Kitasatospora sp. NBC_00315: one gene and its partner. The protein of the gene in region 2 binds, or shares a complex with, the protein of the main gene of each other region. Links are inferred from orthologs where the notes say so. Each region holds a gene or a part of one and is shown on either strand. Other genes may lie near its edges.

What was found. The genes of interacting proteins can lie anywhere in the genome.
Region 1: rplC (region 2) and rpmE share a complex: the UniProt entries of both Bacillus subtilis proteins name them as parts of the 50S ribosomal subunit. The link is inferred for Kitasatospora sp. NBC_00315 from one-to-one orthologs.

The regions. Positions count from the first base shown.
Region 1 is NZ_CP108025.1:3,089,287-3,092,186, forward strand. What follows is about bases 72-2,900. They hold rpmE (50S ribosomal protein L31), read right to left. Parts: upstream 1,690-2,900; coding sequence 1,453-1,689; downstream 72-1,452. Other genes in these bases: prmC (peptide chain release factor N(5)-glutamine methyltransferase), read right to left, coding at 72-141; prfA (peptide chain release factor 1), read right to left, coding at 193-1,269; OG823_RS12330 (LCP family protein), read right to left, coding at 1,827-2,900. Outside these bases: more of prmC, read right to left, coding at 1-71. UniProt on the Bacillus subtilis protein: Binds the 23S rRNA. While neither of the L31 paralogs is essential, this protein seems to function as the main L31 protein.
Region 2 is NZ_CP108025.1:4,949,887-4,952,890, reverse strand. What follows is about bases 49-2,981. They hold rplC (50S ribosomal protein L3), read right to left. Parts: upstream 1,871-2,981; coding sequence 1,226-1,870; downstream 49-1,225. Other genes in these bases: OG823_RS20460 (hypothetical protein), read right to left, coding at 2,689-2,981; rpsJ (30S ribosomal protein S10), read right to left, coding at 1,885-2,193; rplD (50S ribosomal protein L4), read right to left, coding at 544-1,221; rplW (50S ribosomal protein L23), read right to left, coding at 224-544; rplB (50S ribosomal protein L2), read right to left, coding at 49-180. Also shown: more of rplB, read right to left, coding at 1-48; more of OG823_RS20460, read right to left, coding at 2,982-3,004. UniProt on the Bacillus subtilis protein: One of the primary rRNA binding proteins, it binds directly near the 3'-end of the 23S rRNA, where it nucleates assembly of the 50S subunit.

The DNA.
Region 1 (2,900 bases), 1.9 Mb from region 2 along the record:
GTCCCCGACCGTGTGCAGCTGGCTGCGCTTGACGTTGTGGATGTGCGCGGCGAGTTCCTCCGCGTCGAAGCGCGGCGACGGCACGCCGGCCGCGGCCAACCGCTGGGTGGCCTGGGCCACCTCGGCGAGCAGCAGGTTCATCCGTACGTACCCCTTCCGGCGCAGCCCGACGTCGTTCCCGGGCCGGTTTGCTCAGTTCTGGTTTGCCGCGGCGAGCTTGGCGGCCGCGTCGGCGTCCACACAGGACTGGATCACCGCGTTCAGTTCGCCGTCCAGGACCTGGTCCAGGTTGTACGACTTGAAGCCCGTGCGGTGGTCCGAGATGCGGTTCTCCGGGTAGTTGTACGTCCGGATGCGCTCGGAGCGGTCCACGGTGCGGACCTGGCTGCGGCGCGCGTCCGAGGCCTCCTGTTCGGCGGCCTCCTGCGCGGCGGCCAGCAGCCGCGAGCGCAGGATACGCATGGCCGACTCCTTGTTCTGGAGCTGGCTCTTCTCGTTCTGGCAGGAGGCCACGATACCGGTCGGCAGGTGGGTGATCCGGACGGCCGAGTCGGTGGTGTTGACGGACTGGCCGCCGGGGCCGGACGAGCGGTAGACGTCGATCCGCAGATCGTTGGCGTGCACCTCGACCTCGACCTCCTCGGCCTCGGGGGTGACCAGCACGCCCGCCGCCGAGGTGTGGATGCGGCCCTGCGACTCGGTGGCCGGCACCCGCTGCACGCGGTGCACGCCGCCCTCGTACTTCAGGCGCGCCCAGACGCCCTGGCCGGGCGCGATCGTGCCGCGGGTCTTGACCGCGACCGAGACGTCCTTGTAGCCGCCGAGGTCGGACTCGTTGGAGTCGATGAGCTCGGTCTTCCAGCCGATCCGCTCCGCGAAGCGCAGGTACATCCGGAGCAGGTCGGCGGCGAACAGCGCGGACTCCTCGCCGCCCTCACCCGCCTTGATCTCCAGGATGACGTCCTTCTCGTCGCTCGGGTCGCGGGGGACGAGCAGCAGTCGCAGGTCCTCGGTCAGCTCCGCCCGGCGGGCCTCCGCGGACTTGATCTCGGCGATGAAGTCCGGGTCCTCGGCCGCGAACTCACGGGCCGCCTCGACGTCCTCGCCGGCCTGGCGCCAGGCGCGGTAGGCGACGGTGATCGGCGTCAGCTCCGCGTAGCGCTTGGAGAGTTTGCGGGCGTTCGCCTGGTCGGCGTGGACGGAGGGGTCGGCCAGCCTCTCCTCGAGGGCGGCGTGCTCTACGAGGAGCTCTTCGACTGCCTCGAACATGGGGTGGGCCTACTTCCCGTGAGCTGTGTCTGCGGTCTGGCGGTACTGCCGGGCGGTGCGGTGGCCGCGGGGTGCGGTGCGCGGCGCTGCGGTGCGGCGTGCGGCGGCGCAAAGACGCGAACGGCGCCGGCCCCCGTGCCCCCGTGGTACGCGGGGGCGCAGGAGACCGGCGCCGAAAGGACGCTAGGCCTGCTCGTCGGCCTGCTTCGTGCTGTGGGTCTTGCCGAAGCGCGCCTCGAAGCGGGCGACACGGCCACCGGTGTCCATGATCTTCTGCTTGCCGGTGTAGAACGGGTGGCACTGCGAGCAGACCTCGGCGCGGATGACGCCGCTGGTCTCGGTCGAGCGGGTGGTGAACTCGTTGCCGCAGGTGCAGGTCACGTTGGTGACCACGTACTGGGGGTGAACGTTGGGCTTCAAGGGATCTCCTAGGTTCGGGAGGGCACCGGGTCGGCAGCTCTGGCAGCAGCACGTGAACCGGGACCGACGGACCAGTCTGCCAGGACTGGTCGCTTCTTCCCAAACCGAGCACCGGCCGGGGATATTCCGGGTACGTCCTAGCGCTCGGCGGCAGGAGTCGTCGGGCTGGCCGACGGCGCCTGGGCGCGGGCCGTGGCGGCGCCCGAGGGCGTGGTGGCCGGGTTGGCGGGCTGGACGTTCAGCGCGGACTGCGGCACCGCCCGGTCGGCCTTCAGGGCGCCCCACAGCTGGTCCGCCACGGGCTGCTGGGCGACCACCCTGTTCGGGTCGGAGGGAGCCGTCACCACCGGCAGGGTGACCATGGTGAGCTGGTCGGGTCCGATGCCCTTGAGCGACTGCGCGAGACCGACCAGCGAGTTCACCGAGGCCAGGTCGGAGTCGGTGGTGATGCTGCTGGTGAGGGTGTCGCCGACGGACCAGAGCTTGACCGGGTTGGACAGCAGCCCGATCGAGCCGACCTGCTGCAGGACGGACTTCATCATCTGCTTCTGCAACTCGATCCGGCCCAGGTCGCTGCCGTCGCCGACGCCGTGCCGGGTACGGACGAACGCCAGGGCCTGCGTCCCGTTGAGGTGGTGGGTCCCGGCGGCCAGCTTCAGGCCGCTGTCCTTGTCGTCGATGGCCACCGAGGTCGTGACGGTGGCCCCGCCTATCGCGTCGACGACGCGGGCGAAGCCGGAGAAGTCGATCTCGACGTAGTGGTCCATCCGCAGCCCGGTGAACTGCTCCGCGGTCTTCACCGCGCACGCGGCGCCACCGGCCTCGTACGCACTGTTGAACATCGCCCGCTGGACGGCCGGTGTGGCCTTGCCGGCGGCGTCGGTGCAGGCCGGGCGGCTGACCAGGGTGTCACGTGGGATCGAGACCACCTCGGCCCGGGAGTGGTCCTGGTTGACGTGGACCACCATCGCGGTGTCCGACCGCGCGGTGTCACCGGTGGCCCCGCCCGCCAGCGAGCCGTTGGCGCCGGCCCGCGAGTCGGAGCCGAGGACGAGCAGGTTGAACGAGCCGTCGGTGGCGGCCGGGGGCCGGGAGGTGCCCAGGCGGGCGTTGATGTCGACGCTCTTGATGTTCGCGTTGAGCTTCCAGTACGCGTAGCCCGCCGCGGCGCCGCCGAGGACCAGGACGGCGACGAGGCCGCACACGGCGAT
Region 2 (3,004 bases):
GCGCTTGTGTCCGCCACCCTGGTGGCGAGCGGTGATACGACCGGCGTTGTTACGGCCGCCCTTGCTGTGCAGGGGGCGAACCAGCGACTTCTCCGGCGTGGACCGCGTGATCTCTACGAAGTCGGCCACGCTGGAGCCACGACGGCCCGGCGTAGTCGGCTTGTACTTGCGGATGCCCATTTGGCTCTCTCGTCCTCGTCCTTATCGAGATTCCGAGTCTCCGTTAGGAGACCGGACCCCCGAAGATGTCGATGCGGTTGCCCTCGGCCAGCGTCACGATGGCGCGCTTGGTGTCCTTGCGCTTGCCAAAGCCCGTCTTGGAGCGCTTGCGCTTGCCCTGACGGTTGAGCGTGTTGACCGACTCGACCTTGACCGAGAAGACCGCCTCGACGGCCTGCTTGATCTGGGTCTTGTTGGCGCCCGGCGACACGACGAACGTGTACTTGTTCTCGTCGAGGAGCGCGTAGCTCTTCTCGGAGATGACCGGCTTCACCAGAACGTCACGGGGGTCCGTGAACGTCTTGCTCGTGATCTCTGCAGCCATCAGGCGGCGCTCCCTTCGAGCTCGCCCTCAGCAGCCACAGCCTTGGCGGACGCGGCGGGACCCGCCACGAAACGCTCGAAGGCGGCCTGGGTGAAGACCACGTCGTCGGAGACGAGCACGTCGTAGGTGTTCAGCTGACCGGCGTCCAGGATGTGGACGTTCGGCAGGTTGCGGGCGCTCTTGAGACCCAGCTCGTCGGCACGCTCGACGACGAGGAGGATGTTCTTGCGCTCGGTGATCTTGCCGAACAGACCCTTGGCGGCCTTGGTCGACGGCGCCTCAACAGCGACCACGTCGGTGATGACGTGGATGCGGCTGTGACGGGCCCGGTCGGTGAGCGCGCCACGCAGAGCGGCGGCGATCATCTTCTTCGGGGTCCGCTGCGAGTAGTCACGCGGCTTCGGGCCGTGGACGACACCACCGCCGACGAACTGCGGCGCGCGGGTCGAGCCCTGGCGGGCGCGGCCGGTGCCCTTCTGGCGGTACGGCTTGCGGCCGCCGCCTCGGACCTCGCCACGACGCTTGGTCGAGTGGGTGCCCTGGCGGGCGCCGGCGAGCTGAGCGACGACGACCTGGTGCATCAGCGGGATGCTGACCTTGGCGTCGAAGATCTCAGCGGGCAGCTCCAGGCTGCCGGCCTTGTCACCCGAGGGCGACAGGATGTCAATGGTGCTCATATCCTCACAGCCCCTTCGCCGCGGTGCGGACGAGGACGAGGCCGCCGTTCGGACCCGGGATTGCGCCCTTGATCAGGAGCAGCCCCTTCTCCGCGTCAACGGCGTGGACGGTCAGGTTCTGGGTGGTCACGCGCTCGTGGCCCATCCGGCCGGCCATCTTCATGCCCTTGAACACGCGACCCGGGGTGGCGCAGCCACCGATCGAGCCGGGCGAACGGTGCTTGCGCTGCACGCCGTGACCGGCGCCGAGGCCCTTGAAGTTGTGACGCTTCATGACACCGGCGAAGCCCTTGCCCTTGGAGGTGCCGGTCACGTCGACCTTGACACCCGCCTCGAACAGCTCAGCGGTGATCTCCTGGCCGAGGGTGTACTCGGACGCATCCGAGGTACGGAGCTCGACCAGGTGGCGGCGCGGGGTGACACCGGCCTTGGCGAAGTGACCCGCGAGGGGCTTGTTCACCTTGCGGGGGTCGATCTCGCCGAAACCGATCTGCACGGCGTCGTAGCCGGTGCCATCAGCGGTGTGGACCTGGGTCACGACATTGGGCCCGGCCTTGACGACGGTCACCGGAACGATCCGGTTGTTCTCGTCCCAGACCTGGGTCATGCCGAGCTTCTCGCCCAGGATGCCCTTAATCTGCTTTGCCATCTTCGTCGCGCCTCTCAGAGCTTGATCTCGATGTCGACGCCGGCCGGAAGGTCGAGGCGCATCAGCGAGTCAACGGTCTTCGGGGTCGGGTCGAGGATGTCGATCAGACGCTTGTGGGTGCGCATCTCGAAGTGCTCGCGCGAGTCCTTGTACTTGTGCGGCGAGCGGATGACGCAGTAGACGTTCTTCTCAGTGGGCAGCGGCACCGGGCCCGCGACCTGCGCACCAGTGCGAATGACGGTCTCGACGATCTTCTTCGCCGAGGAGTCAATCACCTCGTGGTCGTAGGCCTTGAGCCGGATGCGGATCTTCTGTCCCGCCATGGCTACTCAGTAGTCCTTTGTGTCGACTGATGCTTCTACGGCCGGATTCATCCGGGTGGATTGGTCCGGTGGCGCCCCTGGGTGGTTGCCTTCCGACCCACGCGGTCGGGCGTGTCGCCCTCGCGCTTGCAAAAAATCCAACAGGAATCACTTCCTGCGGACTTCTCCACGGTCGGTAGGTCTTGCACCCACCAGGCGCCGGGTCGAGACCCTGCTCACGCTTCCCGGAAGATTCCCGTACGTCCGCCCCGCAGCTGCCGCGGTGTCGCTTACACACCACTGCATTCACAAAAAGCACGTGAACACATGAACGGCCATCACGGGAACGACGAGTACATGGGACTCGCTTCCGGTCCTCCCGGCGGGAGGCGCGCAGCATCGGCACTCAACCGAGCAACTTGGACATACTGCCACAGCTCGCGGTCGATACGCCAATCGGGGCCGACGGGATCTCCCCCGTCGGCCCCGATTCAAACCTCCGCCCCGCGGGCGGCGCTACTTCTTGGCGTCGTCCAGCCAGGGCGCCGTGCGGCCGCAGACCGCCTTCCACTCCTCCGGCTGGATGCCCGCGCACCAGAGCTGCCCGGTGTCCGGCTTGGGCGCCCAGTCCTTGGTGATGATGTCGGCGCACTTGGCGACCGGCGAGAACTTCGGGCAACTGCCGTCCGGCTTCTTGATGGTGTGCGCCCGCCAGGCGTCCAGACCCATCGTGTCCGTCGACTGGTCCGCGGGCATGTAGCGGTTGACCGACCAGGAGGCGCCCATGGTGGCGAAGAGCGCGAGCGCGCAGACCATGCCCGCCGCCAGCTGG